DNA from 2 places in the Bacillus sp. PK3-037 genome. Region 2 is predicted to be linked to the other one. Evidence: predicted binding sites of a transcription regulator. Region 2 holds the regulator's gene; the other holds the start of a gene.
The links. Region 2 encodes CtsR, which represses protease genes until heat stress. Its sites were predicted from a motif close to ATGGTCAATAAAGGTCAAACA; they were not measured.
Positions count from the first base shown of each region.

Region 1: the regulator CtsR is predicted to act here: its motif matches at 4,641-4,661, upstream of clpP (ATP-dependent Clp endopeptidase proteolytic subunit ClpP).

Region 1 covers NZ_CP096408.1:727,276-742,001, reverse strand. Annotated here, with positions in the region: gene levB (2,6-beta-fructan 6-levanbiohydrolase) at 1-568, shown strand, start outside; gene aspP (aspartate/proton symporter AspP) at 675-2,237, shown strand; gene M1D69_RS03820 (TetR family transcriptional regulator) at 2,334-2,918, shown strand; gene M1D69_RS03815 (DMT family transporter) at 2,996-3,331, shown strand; gene M1D69_RS03810 (DMT family transporter) at 3,331-3,645, shown strand; gene M1D69_RS03805 (DUF3231 family protein) at 3,689-4,204, opposite strand; tRNA gene M1D69_RS03800 (tRNA-Arg) at 4,356-4,431, opposite strand; gene clpP (ATP-dependent Clp endopeptidase proteolytic subunit ClpP) at 4,712-5,308, shown strand; gene pgmB (beta-phosphoglucomutase) at 5,426-6,106, opposite strand; gene M1D69_RS03785 (glycoside hydrolase family 13 protein) at 6,103-7,788, opposite strand; gene M1D69_RS03780 (glycoside hydrolase family 65 protein) at 7,781-10,054, opposite strand; gene M1D69_RS03775 (DUF1189 domain-containing protein) at 10,032-10,916, opposite strand; gene mdxG (maltodextrin ABC transporter permease MdxG) at 10,921-11,757, opposite strand; gene mdxF (maltodextrin ABC transporter permease MdxF) at 11,758-13,065, opposite strand; gene M1D69_RS03760 (maltodextrin ABC transporter substrate-binding protein) at 13,105-14,358, opposite strand; gene M1D69_RS03755 (glycoside hydrolase family 13 protein) at 14,453-14,726, opposite strand, start outside.
Region 2 covers NZ_CP096408.1:4,020,287-4,035,012, forward strand. Annotated here, with positions in the region: gene M1D69_RS20690 (PIN/TRAM domain-containing protein) at 1-370, opposite strand, end outside; gene disA (DNA integrity scanning diadenylate cyclase DisA) at 490-1,572, opposite strand; gene radA (DNA repair protein RadA) at 1,576-2,952, opposite strand; gene clpC (ATP-dependent protease ATP-binding subunit ClpC) at 3,044-5,476, opposite strand; gene M1D69_RS20710 (protein arginine kinase) at 5,473-6,564, opposite strand; gene M1D69_RS20715 (UvrB/UvrC motif-containing protein) at 6,564-7,121, opposite strand; gene ctsR (transcriptional regulator CtsR) at 7,135-7,599, opposite strand; rRNA gene rrf (5S ribosomal RNA) at 7,844-7,959, opposite strand; rRNA gene M1D69_RS20730 (23S ribosomal RNA) at 8,014-10,941, opposite strand; rRNA gene M1D69_RS20735 (16S ribosomal RNA) at 11,111-12,660, opposite strand; tRNA gene M1D69_RS20740 (tRNA-Ala) at 12,900-12,975, opposite strand; tRNA gene M1D69_RS20745 (tRNA-Pro) at 12,983-13,059, opposite strand; tRNA gene M1D69_RS20750 (tRNA-Arg) at 13,083-13,159, opposite strand; tRNA gene M1D69_RS20755 (tRNA-Leu) at 13,169-13,254, opposite strand; tRNA gene M1D69_RS20760 (tRNA-Gly) at 13,269-13,343, opposite strand; tRNA gene M1D69_RS20765 (tRNA-Leu) at 13,384-13,466, opposite strand; tRNA gene M1D69_RS20770 (tRNA-Lys) at 13,474-13,549, opposite strand; tRNA gene M1D69_RS20775 (tRNA-Thr) at 13,587-13,662, opposite strand; tRNA gene M1D69_RS20780 (tRNA-Val) at 13,666-13,741, opposite strand; rRNA gene rrf (5S ribosomal RNA) at 13,764-13,879, opposite strand; rRNA gene M1D69_RS20790 (23S ribosomal RNA) at 13,934-14,726, opposite strand, start outside.

The DNA of each region.
Region 1 (14,726 bases), 840 kb from region 2:
GAACGGCTTTAACGGCACAGATTCTGTCATACGCGAACTCCGGCTGCAGGAGCAGGACGGAACATACAGCCTCGTCTCACAGCCGATTGAAGCTTTGGAGCAGCTGACTGTTTCAACTGACGAAATAGAGGATCAGGATGTGAACGGATCAAAAACTCTGTCGATAACAGGTGATACGTACCAGCTTGATACGGATCTTTCTTGGTCAGAGCTGAAGAATGCTGGCGTCAGACTGAGAGAGTCAGAAGATCAAAAACGCCATATTGATGTCGGCATATTCGCTGAAGACGGCTATGCATATGTCAATAGAGCAGGCACAAATCAGCCTGACAAAAGCAATACCTATGTCGAAAGCAAAGCTCCTTATGATGTAAGCAAACGTAAGGTGCATTTGAAAATACTTGTCGATAAAACAACGATAGAGGTATTTGTTGACGACGGGAAAACCGTTTTTTCAAATGAAGTCTTCCCAAAGCCTGAAGATAAAGGTATTACCCTTTTTTCTGATGGCGGCTCAGCCTCCTTCAAAAATATAACAGTGAAACACTTTGATTCGATTCATGAATAAAAACAGGTGCAGCGCGGGCTGCGCCTTTTTTTTATTCGGAACGGTATTCTCTGTTACATATTGGGCATTGTAAGAAATATAAGGCTGGTTTCAAAGGAGGAAGCGAATGTCTAAACAAGGGAATTTTCAGAAATCAATGTCTCTGTTTGATCTGATTTTGATTGGGATGGGAGCCATCTTTGGATCAGCGTGGCTGTTCGCTGTCAGTAATGTCGCTTCAAAAGCAGGGCCCTCCGGCGCTTTTTCCTGGATCCTCGGAGGAGCCATTATTTTGTTAATCGGGCTCGTATATGCAGAGCTCGGAGCCGCTTTGCCCCGCACTGGAGGCATCATCAGGTATCCGGTCTATTCACACGGCCATTTGGTCGGCTATTTAATTTCGTTTGTCACGATTGTCGCTTACACAAGCTTGATTTCGATTGAAGTCACAGCCGTCCGGCAATATGTGGCCTATTGGTTTCCGGGCCTGACCAAAGAGGGCTCTGACTCACCGACCATTGCAGGCTGGATTTTGCAGTTTGCCTTGCTCTGTTTGTTTTTCCTGCTGAATTACTGGAGCGTTAAAACCTTTGCAAAAGCCAATTTCATTATTTCTATTTTTAAATATATCGTACCGGTCACGATCATTGTTGTGCTGTTTTTTCATTTTCAGCCGGAAAACTTATCGGTTGAAGGGTTTGCGCCTTTTGGTTTTACAGGCATACAGGCCGCCATTTCGACCGGGGGTGTCATGTTTGCATATCTCGGGCTGCACCCTATTGTGTCTGTTGCCGGTGAGGTGCAAAACCCGAAACGCAATATCCCGATCGCTTTAATTATCTGTATTATCGTTTCAACCATTATTTACACAATTTTGCAAATCACCTTTATCGGTGCAATTCCGACAGAAACGCTGAAAAATGGCTGGCCGGCAATCGGCCGTGAGTTTTCATTGCCGTTTAAAGACATTGCGGTCATGCTCGGTTTAGGATGGCTTGCAACGCTTGTCATTTTAGACGCCATTCTGTCTCCGGGAGGAAACGGGAATATTTTTATGAATACGACATCTCGCCTCGTTTACGCCTGGGCGCGGAACGGCACATTATTTGGCATATTTTCAAAGGTCAATCAAGAAACGGGAACACCCCGCGCTTCACTCTGGCTTTCATTTGCCATGTCGATTTTCTGGACGCTCCCCTTCCCTTCGTGGAACGCGCTCGTCAATGTCTGTTCTGTCGCTCTCATCCTTTCTTATGCGATTGCACCAATTTGTTCAGCCGCACTGAGAGTAAATGCGAAGGACTTAAACAGGCCGTTTTATTTAAAAGGAATGAGCATCATCGGGCCGCTTTCATTTATTTTTACGGCGTTTATTGTGTACTGGTCAGGATGGACAACCGTTTCCTGGCTTCTCGGCTCACAGCTCGTCATGTTTTTGATCTATCTCTGCTTCAGGAAATACGCGCCTAAAGAAGACGTCAGCCTGGCCCAGCAGCTGAAATCAGCCTGGTGGCTCGTCGGATTTTATGTCATGATGCTGATTTTTTCCTATATCGGCTCTTTCGGGCATGGCTTAGGCATTATCAGCAATCCCGTCGATCTCATATTGGTTGCCGTCGGCTCGCTTGCGATTTACTATTGGGCAAAGTATACCGGGCTCCCGAAAGCCGCGATTGATTATGATAAATAAAGAAGCAGGAGTTTCTCTTGCTTCTTTTTTCGCTTTACAAACACCATCACTCGAGATAAAATGAATGATAGTCAGTCATTACAGGAGGTGTTCCTCGTGCCAAAACAAACATCAGGAAAATATGAAAAGATTCTGCAGGCGGCGATTGAAGTCATTTCTGAAAAGGGACTCGATAAAGCCTCCATCTCAGAGATCGTAAAAAAAGCCGGCACTGCCCAAGGAACGTTTTATTTATATTTTTCATCCAAAAATGCTCTGATTCCGGCCATTGCGGAAAACCTTCTCACTCATACGCTAGAGCAAATCAAAGGAAGACTGAATGGCGAGGAAGATTTTTGGACCGTCTTACAAACCTTAATTGATGAGACGTTTCACATCACAGAGCGCCATAAAGATATTATTGTCCTCTGCTACTCAGGGCTTGCCATCGACCATTCCATGGAAAAATGGGAGACCATTTATCAGCCTTATTATTCTTGGCTTGAGAACATCATCAATAAGGCGATCGACAGCCAAAATGTGATTGAAGGCATCAATGCAAAATGGACGGCAAGAACCATCATCAATTTGGTTGAGAACACAGCAGAACGGTTTTATATCGGGTTTGAACAAGATGAAAACCTTGAAGTATCTAAAAAAGAAATTTTCACATTCTTAAAACGGAGCTTAGGTAAAGCTTAAAAAATGACTGGGTGACACCGCTCATTTTTTAACGCCTAAAAATGACTGACGTTCATTCATATAAAGAGGTGTTAATGTTGTATTGGGTACTTGTTTTGATAGCAGGGCTTTTAGAAGTGGTTTGGGCCTCCTCCCTCAAACATGCGGATTCGCTTTTTGATTGGATTATCGTTTTTCTATTAATAGCGATAAGCTTTATACTGTTAATCCGCTCTTATCGAAAAATTCCTATGGCCGCGGCGTATACCGTATTTGTCGGAATTGGAACGGTCGGAACCTACACGACCGGGATCTTCTTAGGCGAATCCTTCTCAGCAGCGCAAATCTTCTTTTTGATGCTGCTGCTAGCCGGTATTTTAGGAATGAAGCTTTTCACAAAAGAAAGTAAAACTCAGCCGAGAGGTGAAAAATAATGGCGTGGTTTTTATTATTCATTGCCGGTATAGAAGAAATTATAGCTGCCATCGCCATGAAATATATAGACGGCACAAAGAAAAAATGGCCGATTATTGTGATGACTGCCGGATTTGCTTTATCTTTTTACTGTCTATCACAGGCTATGCAAGTCCTGCCTTCCGGCGTTGCTTATGCCGTCTGGACCGGTATAGGCAGCATAGGCGTAACAGCAGTCAGCCTGATTTGGTTTAAGGAACGGTTTCAGCTTTCTCAGCTGATTTCTCTTTGCCTGATACTTGCCGGCGTCATCGGCCTGCGTCTTACGTCTTAATCATAAAAGGCATATACAGAAAGCTGTATATGCCTTTTATCTTTTACTCATCATCCTGGTGTTTATGAAGATGAAGCGGCGGCGGGATGAGCCAGCCTTTGTTTTTCAGCAGCCTTAAGTATTTTGCCCCTGTTGCCGCCTTGGTCATATGAAATTGTCCAAACATCATCGCGATGTCTTCGCGAATCGACTGCCCCATAATTTTGCTGCATGTCACAAGACCGGCTGCATTTTGCGCCGCTGCGGATGCGGCCACATCCGGATCGAGAAACCGCGCGCCCGGCGGAATGTCGTTAAGATCTGCATCCGGCGGCTCAGGAGAAGCGGGCGGAAGCCCCACGCCATTTTCTTTCAGGATATTGCTGACCTGTTTGATTTCATCTTGGCATTTCTCGATGGACTCACGAAGCAGCTTCTTTAAATCGCCATCACCAACATGATGCAATAACATCTGGTAATTGCCGATCATTTTATTTCCCGCCATCACATAACTCCACAAACTGAATACCTCACCGTAATGCATCGGTTCTTCTTGCGGATTACCGCTTAAAATTCCCATTGTCTTCCTCCTTAACAAATTCAATACTGTTCATCACCTACGATGCCCAGCAGGAGGAAAAATTATGTACTTACTAGAAGTTTTCTGGAAACAACAAAAAAGACAAGAGCGGCAAATGCCAAACCCTTGTCTTTCCTGTTGTTCTATTGGACGCGCTCGGAGGGATTCGAACCCCCGGCAGACGTGGTACCGGAAACCACCGCTCTATCCAACTGAGCTACGAGCGCATATTGACATATTTTCACTGCGTGATGATAACGTCAGCATAACTCATTATACGGTATTTCAGCCGAAATAACAACCCTCTATTTTAAAGGGCTGTTTTTTTAAGAAGACACATCATCTTCTTTCCGAAGCTCACATACGATGGTTTGAACCGTTGTATTTTTGGGGAAAATGGGAAAAAGAGAAGAGTTTGCATGTCAAGCCAGCTTTTTGTTTGACCTTTATTGACCAAAAATGTATCATGTAACTACATACTTACCTAAAAGGTGAAGGAGGAGCATTATGAATTTAATACCTACAGTCATTGAACAAACGAACCGCGGGGAAAGAGCGTATGACATTTATTCTCGTTTATTAAAGGATCGTATCATCATGCTTGGATCTGCGATTGATGACAACGTTGCGAACTCCATCGTGTCACAGCTTTTATTCTTAGAAGCGGAAGACCCTGAAAAAGATATTTCTATTTACATCAACAGCCCGGGCGGCTCTATCACGGCCGGTATGGCGATCTATGATACCATGCAGTTTATTAAGCCGAAGGTATCTACAATTTGTATCGGTATGGCTGCGTCAATGGGCGCGTTCTTGCTTGCTGCCGGAGAAAAAGGCAAACGCTATGCGCTTCCGAACAGTGAAGTTATGATTCACCAGCCTCTTGGCGGTGCGCAAGGTCAGGCAACAGAAATTGAAATTGCCGCGAAACGCATTCTCTTGCTTCGCGACAAATTAAACAAAGTGCTTGCTGAACGTACTGGCCAGCCGCTTGAAGTGATCGAACGCGACACAGACCGCGATAACTTCAAGTCTGCTGAAGAAGCGCTTGAATACGGCCTGATTGACAAAATTCTGACTCGCAACACAGAAGAGCAAAAGTAATACCGCAACCTGCAAGAGACATGTCTCTTGCAGGTTTTTTAATGCTGAAGGAATTCACTCACTAACAAGTGAAACATACATACGAAATATCGGAAATGCAGTCCCTTTTCCCTCCTTTCATTTTTGAAAACGATTTATTGTATACGACTTCCACTCTTCATTCAGCACCTCAAACGTCAAATCGCAAGTTTGCCTGACAATCAGATCGGCATCATGCATTGACTGTTCATGACCGACTCCAACCGCAAACATCCCGGCAGATTTGATTGCGGCAATTCCCGCTTCAGCGTCTTCTACTGCCGCACAATCAGCTGGGGAGACGCCAAGCAGCGCCGCGGCGGTTAAAAATATTTCGGGATCAGGTTTCCCGTTCGCAAGAGCCGTCGGGTCAACAATGGCATGAAAATCATCAATAATCTCCAAACGTTTTAAAATCTCGGGGGCGTTGCGACTTGAAGACGCTAACCCGATTTTTATATTTTCGACTTTTAATTCACAAAGAAGCCTGCCGATTCCCGGCAAAAGATCTTCCGGCGTCAATTTGCTGATCAACGTCTGATAATATTTGTTTTTTTGGTGCAGAAGATCTTGTTTCTCCGCATTTGTATATGTTGCTTCCGCTCCGCCATAAATAAGTATGTTTTCAAGCGACTTTTCTCTGCTGATTCCTTTGAGGCTTTCATTCATACTTCGGTCAAAGGGAATATCGATTTGTTCTGCTATGTGCTTCCAAGCGAGAAAATGATATTCAGCAGTATCTGTGATCACTCCGTCTAAATCAAAAATGACCGCTTTCATATGCTGATACCCATCATAGCTTCATAGGGTTCAAGGCAAATATGCTTCATGTCAGCTCTCTTCTGCGAATAGTTGGAAATGAGCACTTTCCAACGCTCATGAATCAGTTCCTGAGGCACTTCGAACAGAGCCTTGTCTTCTGACAAATTCACAACGACGAGAAGCTTTTCCCCTTGATATTCACGGATGTAAGAGAAGATTTGCGGGTCATCCTCCAGCAGCAGCTGATAATCTCCATCTATCATGATCTTATATTGCTTTCGTAATTGAATAAGCTTCTGGTAGTAGTAGAAAATCGAATCTTGATCGTCCAAGGACTCTTGCACATTGATTTCATGATAGCGGGAATTTACCGCTATCCAAGGGTTTCCGGCTGTGAATCCCGCATGTTTTTCGGCATCCCATTGCATCGGTGTTCTCGCGTGATCTCTTCCTTTTTTCGTTATGGCTTTTAGAAACTCTTTTTCTGACATCGTTTTGTTTTCGATGACCAGTTCACGATATGCATTCTTTATTTCAAGATCATCATACATTTCCTGCGGCATATCACTGTTGACCATGCCGATTTCTTCTCCCTGGTAAATAAACGGGGTTCCTTTCATACCGTGAAGAACCGTTGCAAATGCTTTTGCACACTGCTTTCGCAGCTCGCCGTCATTTCCCCAGCGGGAAATAACCCTTGGCTGATCATGATTTTCAAAATAAAGGGTATTCCAGCCGACATTCATTAACGCGTTCTGCCACCTTGTCATCGTCTTCTTTAAAGCGATCAGATCAAACGGCTTGATCTGCCATTTTCCATTTGGCGAATGCGGTACCGAATCAATATCCATATGTTCAAACGTAAAGATCATATTCAGCTCATGTCTGCTTTCATCCGTATACTTTTTCGCCTCTTCTGTATCGGAACCGTTTGCCTCTCCCACCGTCATGCAATCGTAATGAGAAAGAACTTCCCGGTTCATTTCTTGAATAAACTCATGCAGGCGGGGGCCGTTTGAATGATAGCAGCCGACGATATAGCGGCGGCTGTCATCTGTTTCGTAGTCCGGAAAATCGATGTATTTGGAAATGGAACCGATCACATCCATCCGCCAGCCGTCAACGCCTTTATCCATCCAGAACCTCATCAAATCATAAACTTCCCGGCGTACCGCTTCATTTTCCCAGTTTAAATCAGGCTGCTTTTTCGAAAAGTAGTGCAAATAATATTGCCCCGTCCGTTCATCAAGCGTCCACGCCGGGCCTGAGAAGATTGATCCCCAGTTATTGGGCTCAGATCCATCCGGTTTTGGATCTTTCCAAAAATAATAATTCCGGTAAGGATTGTCCTTCGACTTGCGGCTTTCGTCAAACCACGCATGCTCATCCGACGTGTGGTTCACAACCAAATCCATGATGATTTTCATTCCGCGCTGATGCACTTCATCAATTAACTGAAACATATCTTCATTTGTCCCAAATTTTTCGTACATGTTTCTGTAATCGCTGATGTCATAGCCATTGTCATCCTGCGGGGAATCAAACACCGGTGAGAGCCAGATCACATCCGCCCCGAGATTTTTGATGTAATCCAGCTTTTGAATCACGCCTTGCAAATCACCGAATCCATCTCCATTGGAATCATAAAAACTGCGCGGGTAAATTTGATAAACGACAGCTTCCTTCCACCATTTACTCATCAGGCGTTCTCCTTTCACATCGTTCAGTTAGCACAACCGGTTCCTCATAAACTTTCATATGCAGCGGCTCGCCTTTTAAAAGCTCAAAGATAGCGCTCTTTTCGTCAACCGTCACATTGATTAAGCGATTTCGATAATTGATGTTGAACGAATATCCGTCCCATTCTTTCGGCAACAACGGAGCAAATGACAGCGTCTCATTTGTGATACGCATGCCGGCAAAGCCCTGCACGATCGCGAGCCAGCTTCCCGTCATTGATGTAATGTGCAGGCCTTCTTCCGTGTCATGATTGTAATTGTCAAGATCCAGCCTTGCTGTACGCTTATATAATTCAAGCGCTTTCTTTTCCATTTTAAGTTCTGCTGCGAGAACCGCATGGACAGAAGGCGACAGGCTCGATTCATGAACAGTCATCGGTTCATAAAATTCAAAGTTTCGCCGTTTTTCTTCCATTGTAAAACGGTCATGAAAAAGATAAATGCCTTGAAGAACATCTGCCTGCTTAATAAAATTGGAGCGGAGAATTTTGTCCCATGACCAATTCTGATAAAGCGGCCGCTCAGCTGGATCTAATTCATCCGCTGATCGCAGGTCTTTGTCCAAGAATGTGTCATGCTGTATGAAAATTTGCAGTTCTTCACTATACGGATAGTACATCTGCCGGATAATATCTCTCCACACCTTCAGTTCTTCTTCCTGCACATCAAGCAGACGGCGTTTTTCCGCTGAAATCCTTTCGAGATTTTCTAATGTATACTCCAATGTCCAAGCCGCGATTACATTCGTATACCAATTGTTGTTGACATTGTTTTCATATTCATTAGGCCCTGTGACGCCGTGGATCATATATTTGTTTTTTCGTTTCGAGAAGTGAACGCGGTCAGCCCAAAATCTGCTGACTTCCACGAGAACATCTATCCCGTATTCTTCCATGTAGTCACGGTCGCCTGTATAATTGACATAATTGCAGATCGCATAGCAAATCGCACCATTGCGGTGAATTTCTTCGAAGGTGATCTCCCATTCGTTGTGGCATTCATCTCCTGTGAACGTCACCATCGGGTAAAGCGCCCCCTTCAGTCCCAATTTTGCGGCATTTCGTTTGGCAGCCTCCAAATGGTGATAACGGTATAAAAGCAGGTGTTTCGTCACTTCCGGATCGGCAGCAGCCAAATACATCGGCACGGCATATGCCTCAGTATCCCAATAGGCGGCACCTCCGTATTTTTCGCCTGTAAATCCTTTCGGCCCGATATTCAAACGGGCATCGCCCCCGTAATATGTCGAGAATAACTGAAAGATATTGTAGCGGATTCCTTGCTGAAGTTCCTCATCCCCTTTAATCTCTATGTCTGCTTTTGCCCATCTTTCCTTCCATTGATCAGTGTGCCTTCGTCTTGCTTCCTCATACCCGTTCTCAAGAACATCCGCCAAAAGCTCCTTGCCTTTTGATAAAAGCTCTGCCTCCAGATAATCACGGGAAGTCGTGACAATAATAAACTTTTTTAAAGAAGCCTTCGTTTGATAGCTGTAGCGATTCTCAGCATACATGCCAGCTGTTTTATAGCTTTCACTGACAAAGCCTTCAGTCACGTTCGCCATTGCGGCCGAAACAGTAAAGCGAGGTGTTCCAAACGGATTTTCGATCGTTTTTGCCACTACATGGCCGCGGTGAGAATCAGCCCCTTTGGCTTCTTCCTGCCAAAATCGTTCCTGGTAGTTAGAATCTTCATTTGCGACATTTCCATCTAGGTAAGGAACAAGCGTAATGACAGCATCTTCCGTCAGGCACTCTGCTTCGTAATGAATCGCACAAAGCTCTTTAACGGCAAGGCTAAGAAATCGCTCCGATCTGATTCTGACCGTTTTATCCTGGATGCGGACAACAGCGCTTCGCCGCAGAATTCCTTCTTTCATATTGAGTTCTAACTCAAATGATTTAATTTGAGTTTGATAAAGATCGACTTTTTTATCGTCAATATATAAATCTATGCCAATAAAGTTCATCGCATTGATTACTTTTCCGAAATATTCCGGATACCCGTTTTTCCACCAGCCTACCCGCGTTTTGTCAGGGAACCACACGCCTGCGATATATGTGCCTTGATGACTGTCGCCTGAATAGCCTTCTTCAAAATTTCCCCTGACTCCCATATAACCGTTTGCAAGAGAAGTCAGGCTTTCCTGCAGCCGCATATGTTCCTTTTGAAAATGATTAGTTTTGATTTTCCATTCATCAATCTCAAATAACCGCTGATTTATCATATTTTCCTCCCGAATGTAAGTCTCCTTTATAACGGCGGGTTTTGGCCAAATATCTAAATGTAAAAGAGATCATCAAAGTGACGCCACACGAATGGATCATCAATACAGTGATCAAGTCAAAATGAACCATGCCGACAGCAGCTGCCACAAATGCCGGCAGTGCTGATGCGCAAATTGCTATAGATGCCGCTTCCTTGAATGACGCAATAGAGATCATGTTTGATAATTTTGTGATCCACATGCCTCCCGCAAGAACAGCAATCAAAAAAAACTGGATCATAAAAATCACGGCACATGCCAGCATCATGATCATCGGCTTATACTGTGCCAGCCACCATTCATTGATAAAACTCTCTACATCATGGGTGTTTGGATTCTTAAGCTTGGCGTCCATTTTCGCATAGCGGACAGAAAACCCTGTTCCATTTTGATCGGTGATGATCAGATGCTCAGACTGAAATATGATTGCGTTATCATATCCAGTTACTTTCAAACGCCCATTTTCACCGCTTGTCTTAAACTCATGCTCCATATCAACCGCCAGCAAATTCTGTCCATCTTCAATCCGATCAGAGCTCTTCCCGCCTGTCAGTTTTCCGTTTCTTATTTGAAAGCCTTGTAATTGATCAGCAAATCGATCATTGACCTTTTGAATAACTGACGGCATGAAAAATTGAACGTTAAAGCGATCCATTTTCATAAACGAAATCGTAAAAGGCGCCATCAAACAGGCCGTCAAAAACATAAAGAGAAAGGTGAGCTGCAGCCAGCTGAATGTATTCCCGTAACGGCAAACGCCTGATGGAGATGCGGCCGCTTTAAGGGAGCGAATGATAAAGCTTTCATTTTGCAGATTCTTCATCGAACTACCCCTTTGTCCCGCCGGCTGTCAGCCCGGACACAAAGTTCTTTTGGAGAAAAAAGAACAAAATGCATATCGGCAGTGCGGCAAGTATCGCTCCGGCCGCAAACAGGGCGACTTTTTGCTGCTGCGGGTTTGAAATGAATGATTGCAGACCCACAGCGATGGTCAGTCTTTCCGGTGTGCGAAGCAAAAATTTTGCCAGCAAATAGTCGCCAAACGGTGCCATAAATGCCCAAAGCGCTTGTACCGCAAGCATCGGCTTAACAAGCGGCAAAACAATTGAAGCGAAAATCCTCAGATGTCCGGCTCCATCAATTCGCGCTGCTTCATCGATTTCTCTCGGTACAGTATCAAAATAACCCTTCATCAGCCACGTGTTCATCGGAATCCCGCCGCCGATATAAATCGCTGTCAAAAACCAGTATTGATCGAGTGCGCCTATCAGCATGGCCAGAACGTAAAAAGCAGTCAGCGCTGCCATCGTCGGCACCATTTGAATGATTAAAAAGAATACCAGACTCTTTTTTCTGCCTGCAAACCGATAGCGGCTGTACGTATACCCGGCAAGTGTCACAATCGTAACCTGCAATACCATGACCGATAGCGCGATGACTAGTGTATTGCCGTACCAATGAAGATAAAGCGTCTCGTCAAACAGCCGCTTAAAATGGTCCAAAGTCCAAGAACCCGAAAAATCGAGCTGAAAAGCCGCCACATTCCCTACACGGAAAGCGGATGATGCGGTAATCAGCAGCGGATACAGAATGACGATACTTAAAAGCGTCAAAAATAAATAGGTACAGATCCTATTAAGCATTCTGGCAGTTCTCGCATTCACCTACATAACCTCCTCATTGCCAAAGGCATTCGATTTTTTAAAAGCAATCAGGGAAATTCCAATGACAATGAATGAAATTAACAGTGTAACAGCCGCCGCAACAGAATATTGCGGTGATGTGCCTGTTGTCAGCTTATAAATCCAAGAAATTAAAATATCAGTCGACCCGGCGCCCGCTCCCGCGCTGCCCGGTCCTCCCTCATTAAATAAGTAGATGATCGAGAAATTATTGAAATTAAACGTATACTGGGTAATCATCACAGGTGCTGTCGCAAATAAAATCATCGGGAAAGTAATATGTTTAAAACGCTGAAGAAACGTGGCCCCGTCAATCTTTGCCGCTTCATACAGTTCACCTGGAATCGCCTGAAGCACGCCTGTTACCATGACATAAATATAAGGAAAACCAAGCCAGGTCTGAATCATAATGAGGGCCGTCTTCGTCCAGAAAGGATCGGTCTTCCACGCGATTGCCGGCAGCTCTACAAACGGCAGGTGATTCAATAATGGGATCACCTGTGCATTCATCGCCCCTATGCTGTCGTTAAACATGTTGGAAAAACTCATAATTGTAATAAACGCCGGAACAGCCCATGGTAATAAGAAAATCATTCGAAATATCCGCTTGCCTTTGATAAAATCCTGATTGACGAAAAGGGCCGTCAAGATACCCAAAATGATTTGCAGCGTTGTCGCACAGATTGTCCAGATGATCGTCCAGCCCAGTACATTCACAAATGTTTCACGATAGGAGCCGAGGAAAAAAATATTCAAAAAATTTTTAAAACCGACCCAGTCAATCAGACGATTAGGCGGAATATGATAAAAATCATAGTTTGTTAATGCAACAAACAGAGTCACCAAAACCGGAAAAATAATCACAAACACCATCATGATATATGCCGGCAGTGTAAATAAATATGGAAACCCTTTATCTCCCGCATGACAGATCATGTCCCTGGCCGTTGTATTGACCTTCAAACCCGCCGCTTTCATAGCGGCGGTCTTACGCGAATCATAAATATTAAAGAGATAGAACATGAGGAAAATCACTGTCACGATCAATTGCAGCGTGCCTTCAATCAGCATAAACAGTGAGTGATCCTCACCGGGAACACTTCCCAATGTCATCAATCCGGTTAGCGCCTGAATACCGAAAACGCATAATTCAAAAACAAACAAACCTGTGATGGCAAGAAACAAGAGCCCCTTTGAAAACTGCTGATTTGCAATCTGCCCAAGCCCTGGAATGATCGATAAAAACCCAGCCTTTCGTTTTTGCTTTGCAAGTGTGTGGTGTTTATTCATTTTTTCGCCCTCTATTCTTCCGGACGCTGTCCCGCCGTTTTATTTCACATACTTTTCTTTGATATTTTCCTTTATGACGTTTACAGCATCATCCGCTGATTGTTGTGCCGCTTTTTTTCCTGAAGCCGCATCAAAAATCAAACTTTCCGCTCCTGTCCATACCTCAGCCATTTCCGGAATATTCGGAGTCGGTGTCGCTGTTTCATATTGTCTAATCACAGCTGACGTCAGCTCATTTTTTTGCTCATCCGCTTTCTTTCTTGCAGCTGTGTTGGCCGGAACTTCGTTTGTATCCTCATAAAAAACGTAAGCATTGGCGTCATTTGTAGCATACTCAAGCCATTTTTCAGCCAGTTCGGGTTCTTTTGTATATTTTGAAGCAACCCAGCCCTTGCCGCCGGCAAAAGGGGCATATTCTTCTCCGTTTGGCAATGTCGGGATAGGAGCCGCTCCGTAGTTCAATTTAGCCTCCTTATAGTTGGCAGCTGACCAAGGTCCGCCGATGATAGCAGCCGCTTTGCCATCTATAAACATCTGTTGAATAAAATCGTCTGCGCTTGTATTGTCTTGCATGCCTTTTGGCCAATAGGTTTTAAACCATTTCTCCGCATACTTCACAGCTTCTACTGCCCCTTTGTTGTTCAGGCCGATGTCCCCGGAATCTGTGCCATTTTTTCCAAATACATATCCGCCGTAACCTGCCAATAAACCGTACGACAGATAAAAGTCAGTCCATTTCGCTAAAAATCCGGTTGATTTTCCTTTTTCCGAAGCAAACGCAAAGCGGGAATCCTCCGCTAATTTTTCAAGGTCTTTAAATGTTTTTGGTGCTGTTTTTAAAAGATCTTTGTTGTAATATAAAACGAGTGTTTCAATGACCAGCGGCATTCCATACACCTTGCCGTCAATTGTCACCTGCTGCATTTCTTTATCGCCAAAACTTGTTGTGTTAGATGGCTTAACGTCAAGCAAATGTCCTTGCTGGCCCAAACCGCCGATCCGGTCGTATGCTGCAAGCATAACATCAGGTGCGTTCCCCGCCGGGCCATCAAGGGGAAGCGCTTCCAATTGGTCGAACATTTGCTTTTCAACGACTTTTATTGTGACATCATTCTCTTTTTCAAACTTTGCTTTGATGCTTTCAATGTATTCTTTATAGGTTTCTTCGACAGACACAGTCAGTACCTTTTTACCGTCCGAGCTTGCCGGATCTTTTGAATTTGAGCAGGCGGCAAGGCCGAATGTCAGGACTGATGCCGCCAATAAGGCGAAGCCCTTTTTAAAAACTGCCATCTCTTTTCCCCCTTTGATATATGAATCTATAACAATTGTATTGTTCTCCAGAAAGCGGTTACAAGTTATTTCAGCTTGTTACCGATAACAGAATTTATACATTGTCAGCAGCACCCAAAATAAAAAATTCCCCCGGCTGAACGGCAATCACATCTTCATGATGAAGCGGCTGCTCTGTCCACACATCGTAGATCTTCTGATAGCGATCAATTTTCAAATCTCGCAAACTGACATGTTGAGCCGCGTTCCCCTGATTGAAGAAGTAAATCAGTTTTTTTTCATCGAGCGTCCTCGAAAAGCGGATAAAATCGTTTTGGTCATCCAGCAGATTCCACTCAAGATCTCCATAAGTCAATAAAGTGTTTTCC
Region 2 (14,726 bases):
GAAAGAAAGCTAAAAACACAGGGATGATTGTGCTGAGTATGCGGTAAGGTATATTGTCTAAAGGAATAACGTTTACGATAAGATAAGCAATTATAAGTCCAAATACTAAGCCTAGACTTCCAAATAACAAATCTGGAACCGGCGCTTTTAATAATGAATCCTCTATCCACTTCACCCAGTTCACAACGTAATCTGTACCCCATATACTGATGAGAAAAAAAATAATTGCACCTATTGCCGCAGACGTATATGCGTTTGTTATTAAAGGTATGTCCTGTAAACTTAACAGTACAAACAATTCAGGTATTAAAAATATACCAACAACGCCGCCGAAGATAATGAAGAACGCCTGAACTATTCGTTTTAACATACCCCCACCTCCTTTAAAGAAAATTGTTGTATTTCACAAGATTTTACGTAACCTACGAATATCAGAATAAACAAAAACCAACAATAATATACCCGTAAAGATATGGTTTTAACCGAAAGTCATAGCTGTCTGTCTAAATAATGCTTCTCTTGAAGGCGTTTTAAGCCCTTTTTGATTTTTTGGGCTCGTACTTCACCGATACCCTCTACTTCATCTAATTCTTCTGCGCTGGCCTCAATAATTCTCGGCAGGACGCCAAATGCCTCCACCACATTCTCCACAATCGGCATCGGAAGGCGCGGAATCTTATTTAGCAGCCTGTATCCTCTAGGCAGAACATAGTCATCAAGATTTGTAGAAGCCGGATAACCAAGAAGCTTATAAACAATGGAATCATCCAGCAAATCGTAGCTGGACATATCCTGCAGCTCTTTCAAGAGAACAAATGGATCTTTAATCTTTTCTTTCACATAATCCTTAATAAATAAAGCAGCCTCTTCTTCCATATCAGTAATCAGTTCGATGACCTGCAGCTTAATCAAATGACCTTCTGTTCCCAGTTCCCTGATATACATGTTGATTTCATTTTTGATTCGCAGCACCATTTCATAACGGTGCATCACAGACAGAACATCGCTGAATGTAACGAGTTCCTCAAACTCTAATGCGTTTAGTGCATTAATCGTTTTGTCCAGAATTGTTTTATATTTTTCTAGAGTTTGAATGGCTTGATTCGCTTTTGTTAAAATAAACCCTATGTCTTTAAGTGTATACTTCATACTTTCCTGATATAACGTTATGACATTTCTTCTCTCAGAAATTGCGATAACGAGACAGCCGGTTTGCTTAGCTACTCTTTCGGCGGTGCGGTGCCGCATTCCTGTTTCTGACGAAGAAATTGTGGCTTCTGGCATCAATTGTGTATTGGCATATAGGATCTTTTGACCAGAATCACTTAAAATAATCGCACCATCCATTTTAGCCAGTTCATATAAATGCGCCGGAGAAAAAGCAGTGTTAATGTGGAAACCGCCATCCACCACTTCTTTTACTTTATCATTATATCCAACAACAATCAGACCGCCTGTATTTGCTCTCAGTACATTTTCTATTCCCGCTCTGAGCGGTGTTCCAGGAGCAACAAACTGCAAAATAGAAGACAGGTCTAACTCATGTTTCGCCCCTTTTTTCTCTTTTTCCATCTATTATCCTCCTAATGAAGTACGAAGAGCCTCTGCAACATTTGCTACTCCGATGACCTCAATCCCTTTTGGTTTCGTCCATCCATCCAGATTTGCCGCAGGTATGATCATGCGTTTAAAACCAAGCTTTGCCGCTTCTTTTACACGCTGTTCAATCCTTGATACCCGGCGGACTTCTCCGGTTAATCCCACCTCTCCTATAAAGCAATCTGCAGGATTTGGAGGTGCGTCTCTAAAGCTTGATGCGATACTGACCGCTATAGCAAGATCAATCGCAGGTTCATCAAGTTTGACGCCGCCCGCTACCTTCAAATATGCATCCTGATTTTGCAGCAGCAGCCCTACTCTTTTTTCTAACACAGCCATTAACAGTGACACCCTGTTATGATCTATCCCTGTTGCCATGCGCCGCGGATTGCCAAAGCTTGTTGGCGAGATGAGCGCCTGAATTTCAACAAGAATCGGCCTTGTACCTTCCATAGAAGCCGTTATGCTCGACCCCGCAGATCCCGCCGAACGCTCTTCTAAAAAGATCTCTGAAGGATTCAGTACCTCAGTGAGCCCTTCTTCCCGCATTTCAAAAATACCCATTTCGTTTGTAGAACCAAAGCGGTTTTTTACAGCCCGTAAGATTCGGAAAGTATGGTGACGTTCTCCTTCAAAGTATAAAACAGTGTCAACCATATGCTCCAGCAGTCTCGGCCCCGCGATGGATCCTTCTTTCGTTACGTGACCTACAATAAATATCGGAATACCTTTTGTCTTTGCAATTTTCATCAGCTCGGCTGTACATTCTCTTACCTGTGACACACTGCCGGGAGCCGATGTAATATCGCTTTGATAGATCGTTTGAATAGAGTCAACAACCACAAACGCTGGATTCATCTCTTCTATAGCAGACGAAATATACTCCATATCGGTTTCGGATAAAACATGCAGTGAGGGATTATTTATGCCCAGACGGTCTGCTCTTAATTTTGTTTGTTTTACCGATTCTTCTCCTGAAATGTACAGAACATGACGTGTTGAACCAGATAACTGAGCGGATACTTGCAGTAATAAGGTCGATTTTCCGATGCCGGGGTCCCCGCCAATTAAAACAAGTGAGCCCTTCACCACACCGCCGCCGAGCACTCTGTTAAACTCGCCGAGCTGTGTTTTAACCCGGGGTTCTTCTGATGTTTCGATTGATGTTATGGGGGAAGGTTTCTGAACGGTTTGAACAGAATGAGAAAAAGCCGCTCTCCGATTGGCCGGTGCTTTTTTAATCATTTCTTCCACCATTGTATTCCAAGCGCCGCAGCCCGGACATTTCCCCATCCATTTTGGAGACTCGTAGCCGCAGGATTGGCAGATGAATTTGGATTTTGTTTTAGCCATAAATAGTGTAAGACCTCTCCCTTGTTCTATTTCTTGATACGAAATTGAGGCATACACTTACATGCTGTATGCCTCATTTTCGTCTTCTATATTAATTCGTTTTAACTGTCGTTTTTACGACAAATTCGCCATCTTCTACATCCAGAACGATATGGTGTCCTTTATGAATGTTACCTCTGAGCAGCTCTTCAGATAAACGGTCCTCCACATGTTTTTGAATGGCTCTTCTGAGCGGGCGGGCACCGTATTCAAGGTCTACTCCCTCTTCCGCGACTTTTGCTTTCGCAGCTTCCGTCAATTCAATAGAAAGATCCTGTTCTTTAAGACGTTTCGTTAATTGATCAGACATCAATGACACGATTTCAGCCAGATGTTTTTTCTCAAGTGAATGGAAGACGATAATTTCATCAATACGGTTGATGAATTCCGGTCTGAACGCACGCTTCAGCTCACCCATCACTTTATCCTTCATGTCTTTATGATTTTGCGTCTCATCCTGAACGTTGAAGCCGACATATTTGTTGCGTTTCAGCTCACTTGCTCCGACGTTTGACGTCATGATCAGAATCGTGTTGCGGAAATCAACTGTACGGCCTTTAGAATCAGTCAATCGTCCGTCTTCAAGAACTTGAAGGAGGATATTGAAGACGTCAGGGTGCGCTTTCTCAATCTCATCAAGAAGCACGACAGAGTATGGTTTTCTTCTTACCTTCTCTGTTAATTGGCCGCCTTCATCGTATCCCACATACCCTGGAGGTGAACCTACAAGTCTAGAAGTCGAGTGTTTTTCCATGTATTCAGACATATCAATTCTAATCATGGCTTCTTCATCACCGAAGATAGACTCAGCAAGTGCCCGTGCAAGCTCCGTTTTACCTACACCTGTAGGGCCTAAGAAAATGAATGAGCCAATTGGGCGTTTAGGGTCTTTTAGCCCTGCTCTTGCACGTCTGACCGCTTTAGCAACGGCTACAACAGCTTCATCTTGGCCGATGACACGGGAATGAAGAATGCTCTCCATATTAAGAAGCTTATCAGTTTCAGTTTGAGCGATTTTTGATACAGGCACCCCAGTCCAGCTGGATACAACCATCGCAATATCATCCACAGAAACCTCTGAGTTTTCCTGTCCCTGCTTCTCTTTCCATGATTTTTTCGTATCTTCCACTTGTTCACGTAAACGCTGTTCCGTATCACGCAAGGAAGCCGCTTTTTCAAATTCTTGGCTTTGCACCGCAGCATCCTTCTCTTTACGAACTTCATCAAGTTTCTGTTCCAGCTCTTTTAAATTAGGAGGCGTTGTAAAGGAACGCAGTCTGACCTTTGAACCCGCTTCATCGATCAAGTCAATAGCTTTATCCGGAAGGAAACGGTCAGAGATATATCTGTCAGAAAGCTTAACCGCAGCCTCAATGGCTTCGTCAGTGATAGAAACGCGGTGGTGGGCTTCATATCGGTCACGCAAGCCTTTTAGGATTTGAATGCTTTCGTCTACAGACGGCTGATCAACCTGGATTGGCTGAAAACGGCGTTCCAGAGCTGCATCTTTTTCAATATATTTACGGTACTCATCAAGAGTTGTCGCACCGATGCACTGAAGTTCTCCGCGAGCAAGTGAAGGTTTCAAAATGTTGGATGCATCAATGGCACCTTCTGCTCCGCCCGCTCCGATTAGTGTATGGAGCTCATCAATGAATAGAATGATGTTTCCAGCCTGACGGATTTCATCCATAACTTTTTTCAAGCGGTCCTCAAATTCACCGCGATATTTCGTACCGGCAACAACTGTTCCCATGTCTAATGTCATAACGCGTTTATCCCGTAAAATTTCGGGAACTTCATTATTGATAATTTGCTGTGCGAGACCTTCTGCGATAGCCGTTTTCCCTACGCCCGGTTCCCCAATCAGAACAGGATTGTTTTTCGTTCTGCGGCTCAGCACTTCAATGACACGCTGAATTTCTTTGCTTCTGCCGATAACCGGATCAAGGCTGTCTTCCTTCGCAATCGCTGTTAAATCTCTTGCCAGGCTATCTAGTGTAGGCGTATTCGCATTGCTGTTTGTTCCAGCAGCTGATGAACCTGTTTCATTACTTCCTAGAAGCTGAAGCACTTGCTGTCTTGCTTTATTCAAGCTGACTCCGAGATTGTTAAGCACTCTCGCAGCCACACCTTCACCTTCCCGAATAAGACCAAGAAGAATATGCTCTGTTCCCACATAAGAATGACCGAGTTTTCTGGCCTCATCCATTGAAAGCTCAATGACTTTTTTAGCTCTCGGAGTATAATGAATCGTTTGAGACATTTCCTGTCCGCGCCCAATTAAGCTCTCCACTTCTTTTTGGATTTTATCTGAACCAAGTCCAAGCGCTTGAAGTGCTTTAGCAGCGATGCCCTCTCCTTCTCGCACCAGTCCTAATAAAATATGCTCAGTGCCGATATTGTTATGACCTAAACGAAGTGCTTCTTCCTGTGCAAGCGCCAGTACCTTTTGAGCTCGTTCTGTAAATCTTCCAAACATCATATCGATTCATCCTCCTGTCTATTCCCATTCATTTCTAAGTGAAGCCGTTCTCTGATAAGAGCCGCTCTTCGTATATCTCTTTCGTTCGGACGCAAAGCGCCTCCCGAGTACTGCTGTAAAAATCCCGGCTGTGTTAAAATCATCAGTTCATTAAGTATATTGCTTGAAAGTCCTTTTATAATGCCTAAGTCTATACCCAGCCGAACATCTGAAAGACACTTTGCAGTTTCTTTCGATTCTATCATCCGGCAATTGGACAAGACTCCATAGGATCGATACACACGATCCTCAAGCTCAATCTTAGAGGTTTGGTAAAGCGCTTCTCGAGCAGATCGTTCCTGTTCAATCAGCTGGGCGGCTACGCTGTTAAGGTCATCGACAATATCCTGTTCCGACTTTCCAAGCGTGATTTGATTTGAAATTTGAAAGATATTTCCTACTGCTTCGCTGCCTTCCCCATAAATTCCTCTAACAACTAAGCCTAATTGATTAATAGCCGGGATAATTCGATTTATTTGCCTAGTTAAAACCAGTGCCGGAAGATGCATCATGACTGAAGCCCTTAAGCCCGTACCTACATTTGTAGGACAGCTGGTTAAGTAACCTCTTTGCTCACTAAATGCATAATCAACCTTTTCCTCAATCCAGTCATCAACTTGGTTTGCGGCTTTCATGGCTTGCGGAAGCTGAAAACCTGGGAAAAGACACTGAATTCTAATGTGATCCTCCTCATTCAACATGACGCTCACTTCCTCATTTTCAGAAAGCAAACAGCCGCCAAAAGGAGACTCTGTCAAATTAGGGCTGATGAGATGCTTTTCAACAAGCACCCGTTTTTCTAAAGGCTGTGCATCGTTCATTCTGATCAAAAGGAATTTGCCGACACCGGGAATTTCTTGTTCTGAAAACTGTTCTTCAAACTGTTGTAAGATGGATGAGGCTTCTTCATTGGAATATCGCGTAGGGAACCGAATATTTTCAAAGTTCCTAGCTAAACGTATGCGGCTGCTGAGTACAATGTCACTTTCAGGGCCTTTCTGCTTCATCCAACTGCTTAATGCGTCCTGAATAAAATGCTTTAGCGACATTACCCCTGTTCCTCCTCACTATCTGTACTTTTGAGTGACTGTTCTAATGAACGAATTTGATCTCTCACATGGGCTGCATTTTCAAATTCTTCTTGTAGTATTAAAGCTTCTAATTCTTTTTTCAGCATATCGATCTGTCGTCTGACATGCAGGTTGCCGCCTATACGTTTCGGTATTTTCCCGCCATGCACAGTGTTTCCGCTGTGAACTTTGCGTAAGATCGGTGTAATATTAATATGAAATGTTTTATAACATTCGGCACAGCCAAATCGGCCGGTTTTTCTAAATTGCTGAAATGTCATTCCGCACTTCGGACAAGCAGATATTTGCTCGGAATGGCTGAACATTTGAGTTCCAGCATTCTGAAATGAAGAATCCATGTTCAGTAAACCTGAAAGTAAATTATGAATAGAGAAACCATGACTTGCACTTATACCATATGAATCGCTATGTTCTTTTGCACATTGTTCGCAGATGTGAACCTCTTTTTTCTCTCCGTTAACAACCTTTGTAAAGTGAAAAGTGGCTGGTCTCTCATTGCACTCTTGACAAATCAATCTTTTCACCCGCTTATTTTAATTTTAAAGCGGTCAGCATAGCTTTCATCATTCTCGCTCTTAATTCATCACGTTCAGGCAAATCAATGTACAGTACTGAGCGATCCATCACGCTGACCATCATTTTTGCTTCTCTTTCAGAGATCACCTTGTCTTCTAATAGCCTTAAAATAATGTCATCAGAGGCTGCTTGAGACAAATGGGTATTAATTTGAGAAATAATATTATTGATTAGGACAACTTCATTATTCATTTTAATTTTAATGATTCTGATGTAACCGCCGCCCCCGCGTTTGCTCTCAACAATATATCCTCTCTCGCTTGTAAATCTGGTGTTGATGACATAATTTATTTGGGAAGGAACACATTGAAATTTATCTGCAATTTCACTACGTTTAATTTCTAAAATTTCCTTGCCATTTTGATCTAACACTTGTTTCAAGTACTGTTCAATGATGTCAGAAATATTATGTCCCACTCAACCCCCTCCTTTATTGACTTTGACTATATTTGACTTTAATCTTACTATAAGGTGTTTTTCGAGAATTTTCAACTTTCTCGCTCTATCTTAAGTATTTCCATTTTCTAAATCCATAAAACCTGATTATTCACTTAAAATTTCTCTGTGAAGTTATTATATTATATAACTAAATGAAATTTTATGATACCAATAAGCAGAATGCAAAAAAGGGCAGCTCATATGAGCTGCCCTTTCGTTAATTGCTTGGCGGCGTCCTACTCTCACAGGGGGAAACCCCCGACTACCATCGGCGCTGAAGAGCTTAACTTCCGTGTTCGGCATGGGAACGGGTGTGACCTCTTCGCTATCGCCACCAAACAATTTGAGAGTGTTCTCTCAAAACTAGATAACAGGTGTGACATCATTAGATATTAGGTTAAGTCCTCGATCGATTAGTATCTGTCAGCTCCATGTGTCGCCACACTTCCACCTCAGACCTATCAACCTGATCATCTTTCAGGGATCTTACTTCCTTGCGGAATGGGAAATCTCATCTTGAGGGGGGCTTCATGCTTAGATGCTTTCAGCACTTATCCCGTCCGCACATAGCTACCCAGCGATGCCCTTGGCAGAACAACTGGTACACCAGCGGTGCGTCCATCCCGGTCCTCTCGTACTAAGGACAGCTCCTCTCAAATTTCCTGCGCCCGCGACGGATAGGGACCGAACTGTCTCACGACGTTCTGAACCCAGCTCGCGTACCGCTTTAATGGGCGAACAGCCCAACCCTTGGGACCGACTACAGCCCCAGGATGCGATGAGCCGACATCGAGGTGCCAAACCTCCCCGTCGATGTGGACTCTTGGGGGAGATAAGCCTGTTATCCCCGGGGTAGCTTTTATCCGTTGAGCGATGGCCCTTCCATGCGGAACCACCGGATCACTAAGCCCGACTTTCGTCCCTGCTCGACTTGTAGGTCTCGCAGTCAAGCTCCCTTGTGCCTTTACACTCTGCGAATGATTTCCAACCATTCTGAGGGAACCTTTGGGCGCCTCCGTTACCTTTTAGGAGGCGACCGCCCCAGTCAAACTGCCCACCTGACACTGTCTCCCCGCCCGATAAGGGCGGCGGGTTAGAAGGTCAATACAGCCAGGGTAGTATCCCACCGATGCCTCCACCGAAGCTGGCGCTCCGGTTTCCAAGGCTCCTACCTATCCTGTACAAGCTGTACCAACATTCAATATCAGGCTGCAGTAAAGCTCCACGGGGTCTTTCCGTCCTGTCGCGGGTAACCTGCATCTTCACAGGTACTATAATTTCACCGAGTCTCTCGTTGAGACAGTGCCCAGATCGTTGCGCCTTTCGTGCGGGTCGGAACTTACCCGACAAGGAATTTCGCTACCTTAGGACCGTTATAGTTACGGCCGCCGTTTACTGGGGCTTCAATTCGCACCTTCGCTTACGCTAAGCGCTCCTCTTAACCTTCCAGCACCGGGCAGGCGTCAGCCCCTATACTTCGCCTTACGGCTTCGCAGAGACCTGTGTTTTTGCTAAACAGTCGCCTGGGCCTATTCACTGCGGCTCTCTCGGGCTTGCACCCTAACAGAGCACCCCTTCTCCCGAAGTTACGGGGTCATTTTGCCGAGTTCCTTAACGAGAGTTCTCTCGATCACCTTAGGATTCTCTCCTCGCCTACCTGTGTCGGTTTGCGGTACGGGCACCTCTCACCTCGCTAGAGGCTTTTCTTGGCAGTGTGGAATCAGGAACTTCGCTACTATATTTCGCTCGCCATCACAGCTCAGCCTTATGGGAAACGGATTTGCCTATTTCCCAGCCTAACTGCTTGGACGCGGATATCCAATACCGCGCTTACCCTATCCTCCTGCGTCCCCCCATTGCTCAAATGGTGAGGAGGTGGTACAGGAATATCAACCTGTTGTCCATCGCCTACGCCTTTCGGCCTCGGCTTAGGTCCCGACTAACCCTGAGCGGACGAGCCTTCCTCAGGAAACCTTAGGCATTCGGTGGAGGGGATTCTCACCCCTCTTTCGCTACTCATACCGGCATTCTCACTTCTAAGCGCTCCACCAGTCCTTCCGGTCTGGCTTCACAGCCCTTAGAACGCTCTCCTACCACTGTTCGAAGAACAGTCCGCAGCTTCGGTGATACGTTTAGCCCCGGTACATTTTCGGCGCAGAGTCACTCGACCAGTGAGCTATTACGCACTCTTTAAATGGTGGCTGCTTCTAAGCCAACATCCTGGTTGTCTAAGCAACTCCACATCCTTTTCCACTTAACGTATACTTTGGGACCTTAGCTGGCGGTCTGGGCTGTTTCCCTTTCGACTACGGATCTTATCACTCGCAGTCTGACTCCCAAGGATAAGTCATTGGCATTCGGAGTTTGACTGAATTCGGTAACCCGGTAGGGGCCCCTAGTCCAATCAGTGCTCTACCTCCAAGACTCTTACCTTGAGGCTAGCCCTAAAGCTATTTCGGAGAGAACCAGCTATCTCCAGGTTCGATTGGCATTTCACCCCTACCCACACCTCATCCCCGCACTTTTCAACGTGCGTGGGTTCGGGCCTCCATTCAGTGTTACCTGAACTTCACCCTGGACATGGGTAGATCACCTGGTTTCGGGTCTACGACCACGTACTCATGCGCCCTATTCAGACTCGCTTTCGCTGCGGCTCCGCATCTTCTGCTTAACCTTGCACGGGATCGTAACTCGCCGGTTCATTCTACAAAAGGCACGCCATCACCCATTAACGGGCTCTGACTACTTGTAGGCACACGGTTTCAGGATCTCTTTCACTCCCCTTCCGGGGTGCTTTTCACCTTTCCCTCACGGTACTGGTTCACTATCGGTCACTAGGGAGTATTTAGCCTTGGGAGATGGTCCTCCCGGATTCCGACGGAATTTCACGTGTTCCGCCGTACTCAGGATCCACTCTGGAGAGAACGAAGTTTTGACTACAGGGCTGTTACCTCCTATGGCGGGCCTTTCCAGACCTCTTCATCTACCTCGTTCCTTTGTAACTCCGTATAGAGTGTCCTACAACCCCAAGAGGCAAGCCTCTTGGTTTGGGCTAATCCCGTTTCGCTCGCCGCTACTCAGGGAATCGCATTTGCTTTCTCTTCCTCCGGGTACTTAGATGTTTCAGTTCCCCGGGTCTGCCTTCTCATACCCTATGAATTCAGATATGGATACCACTCCATTACGAGTGGTGGGTTTCCCCATTCGGAAATCTCCGGATCAAAGCTTGCTTACAGCTCCCCGAAGCATATCGGTGTTCGTCCCGTCCTTCATCGGCTCCTAGTGCCAAGGCATCCACCGTGCGCCCTTTCTAACTTAACCGTTAAAAAGAATCACTATGTGATATCTTGTGTTACTAATTGAATGTGATGTCTACTGTTATCTAGTTTTCAAAGAACACGTTTCGAAGGAATGATCCTTCAAAACTAAACAAGACAGGGAACGTTCTGTTTATAAGACCCAAGGTCTTATATTCCGTAAATATCCTTAGAAAGGAGGTGATCCAGCCGCACCTTCCGATACGGCTACCTTGTTACGACTTCACCCCAATCATCTGTCCCACCTTCGGCGGCTGGCTCCATAAAGGTTACCTCACCGACTTCGGGTGTTACAAACTCTCGTGGTGTGACGGGCGGTGTGTACAAGGCCCGGGAACGTATTCACCGCGGCATGCTGATCCGCGATTACTAGCGATTCCAGCTTCACGCAGTCGAGTTGCAGACTGCGATCCGAACTGAGAACAGATTTGTGGGATTGGCTTAACCTCGCGGTTTCGCTGCCCTTTGTTCTGTCCATTGTAGCACGTGTGTAGCCCAGGTCATAAGGGGCATGATGATTTGACGTCATCCCCACCTTCCTCCGGTTTGTCACCGGCAGTCACCTTAGAGTGCCCAACTGAATGCTGGCAACTAAGATCAAGGGTTGCGCTCGTTGCGGGACTTAACCCAACATCTCACGACACGAGCTGACGACAACCATGCACCACCTGTCACTCTGCCCCCGAAGGGGACGTCCTATCTCTAGGATTGTCAGAGGATGTCAAGACCTGGTAAGGTTCTTCGCGTTGCTTCGAATTAAACCACATGCTCCACCGCTTGTGCGGGCCCCCGTCAATTCCTTTGAGTTTCAGTCTTGCGACCGTACTCCCCAGGCGGAGTGCTTAATGCGTTAGCTGCAGCACTAAGGGGCGGAAACCCCCTAACACTTAGCACTCATCGTTTACGGCGTGGACTACCAGGGTATCTAATCCTGTTCGCTCCCCACGCTTTCGCTCCTCAGCGTCAGTTACAGACCAGAGAGTCGCCTTCGCCACTGGTGTTCCTCCACATCTCTACGCATTTCACCGCTACACGTGGAATTCCACTCTCCTCTTCTGCACTCAAGTTCCCCAGTTTCCAATGACCCTCCCCGGTTGAGCCGGGGGCTTTCACATCAGACTTAAGGAACCGCCTGCGAGCCCTTTACGCCCAATAATTCCGGACAACGCTTGCCACCTACGTATTACCGCGGCTGCTGGCACGTAGTTAGCCGTGGCTTTCTGGTTAGGTACCGTCAAGGTACCGCCCTATTCGAACGGTACTTGTTCTTCCCTAACAACAGAGCTTTACGATCCGAAAACCTTCATCACTCACGCGGCGTTGCTCCGTCAGACTTTCGTCCATTGCGGAAGATTCCCTACTGCTGCCTCCCGTAGGAGTCTGGGCCGTGTCTCAGTCCCAGTGTGGCCGATCACCCTCTCAGGTCGGCTACGCATCGTTGCCTTGGTGAGCCGTTACCTCACCAACTAGCTAATGCGCCGCGGGTCCATCTGTAAGTGGTAGCCGAAGCCACCTTTTATGTTTGAACCATGCGGTTCAAACAAACATCCGGTATTAGCCCCGGTTTCCCGGAGTTATCCCAGTCTTACAGGCAGGTTACCCACGTGTTACTCACCCGTCCGCCGCTAACATCAGGGAGCAAGCTCCCATCTGTCCGCTCGACTTGCATGTATTAGGCACGCCGCCAGCGTTCGTCCTGAGCCAGGATCAAACTCTCCGATGAATGGATCGCAGATTAAGTTCACCACATCCTGTGGCAACATCTGCGTGATCTGCATCGTGCAGACCTCAGTTTGACTGACTACGCACATCGCTGTGCGATTTTATAATAAAACTTGAATTAACAGGTACGTTTTGTCTTGTTTAGTTTTCAAAGATCATTTTGTTTATCGCTTTGTTAAAGCAACTTTATTAGTATACAACGTCGCTTTCTCAAAGTCAACAACTTTTTTAAATCTTTTTTGGTGGAGCCTAGCGGGATCGAACCGCTGACCTCCTGCGTGCAAAGCAGGCGCTCTCCCAGCTGAGCTAAGGCCCCATAAAAATGGTCGGGAAGACAGGATTCGAACCTGCGACCCCATGGTCCCAAACCATGTGCTCTACCAAGCTGAGCTACTTCCCGATTTCCCATATTGATAAAATATATGGCGCGCCCGAGAGGAGTCGAACCCCTAACCTTTTGATCCGTAGTCAAACGCTCTATCCAATTGAGCTACGGGCGCAAATTATAATGCCGAGGGCCGGACTTGAACCGGCACGGTAGTCACCTACCGCAGGATTTTAAGTCCTGTGTGTCTGCCAATTCCACCACCCCGGCGTGGATAGTATAGTTGGAGCGGAAGACGGGATTCGAACCCGCGACCCCCACCTTGGCAAGGTGGTGTTCTACCACTGAACTACTTCCGCATACAGGCTGTCCAGTTTTTATAACTGTCATCCTGTATAATGCGGGTGAAGGGACTTGAACCCCCACGTCATAAAGACACTAGATCCTAAGTCTAGCGCGTCTGCCAATTCCGCCACACCCGCTTAAAAATGGTGAGCCATGAAGGACTCGAACCTTCGACCCTCTGATTAAAAGTCAGATGCTCTACCAACTGAGCTAATGGCTCTTCTTACAAGAGACTTGAATATTATATCATATAAAAGTGGTGCCGGCAAGAGGACTTGAACCCCCAACCTACTGATTACAAGTCAGTTGCTCTACCAATTGAGCTACACCGGCAAATGGTGGAGGATGACGGGCTCGAACCGCCGACCCTCTGCTTGTAAGGCAGATGCTCTCCCAGCTGAGCTAATCCTCCATAATTGCACTAACGTGCAATTGCTTGGCGGCGTCCTACTCTCACAGGGGGAAACCCCCGACTACCATCGGCGCTGAAGAGCTTAACTTCCGTGTTCGGCATGGGAACGGGTGTGACCTCTTCGCTATCGCCACCAAACAATTTGAGAGTGTTCTCTCAAAACTAGATAACAGGTGTGACATCATTAGATATTAGGTTAAGTCCTCGATCGATTAGTATCTGTCAGCTCCATGTGTCGCCACACTTCCACCTCAGACCTATCAACCTGATCATCTTTCAGGGATCTTACTTCCTTGCGGAATGGGAAATCTCATCTTGAGGGGGGCTTCATGCTTAGATGCTTTCAGCACTTATCCCGTCCGCACATAGCTACCCAGCGATGCCCTTGGCAGAACAACTGGTACACCAGCGGTGCGTCCATCCCGGTCCTCTCGTACTAAGGACAGCTCCTCTCAAATTTCCTGCGCCCGCGACGGATAGGGACCGAACTGTCTCACGACGTTCTGAACCCAGCTCGCGTACCGCTTTAATGGGCGAACAGCCCAACCCTTGGGACCGACTACAGCCCCAGGATGCGATGAGCCGACATCGAGGTGCCAAACCTCCCCGTCGATGTGGACTCTTGGGGGAGATAAGCCTGTTATCCCCGGGGTAGCTTTTATCCGTTGAGCGATGGCCCTTCCATGCGGAACCACCGGATCACTAAGCCCGACTTTCGTCCCTGCTCGACTTGTAGGTCTCGCAGTCAAGCTCCCTTGTGCCTTTACACTCTGCGAATGATTTCCAACCATTCTGAGGGAACCTTTGGGCGCCTCCGTTACCTTTTAGGAGGCGACCGCCCCAGTCAAACTGCCCACCTGACACTGTCTCCCCGCCCGATAAGGGCGGCGGGTTAGAAGGTCAATACAGCCAGGGTAGTATCCCACCGATGCCTCCACCGAAGCTGGCGCTCCGGTTTCCAAGGCTCCTACCTATCCTGTACAAG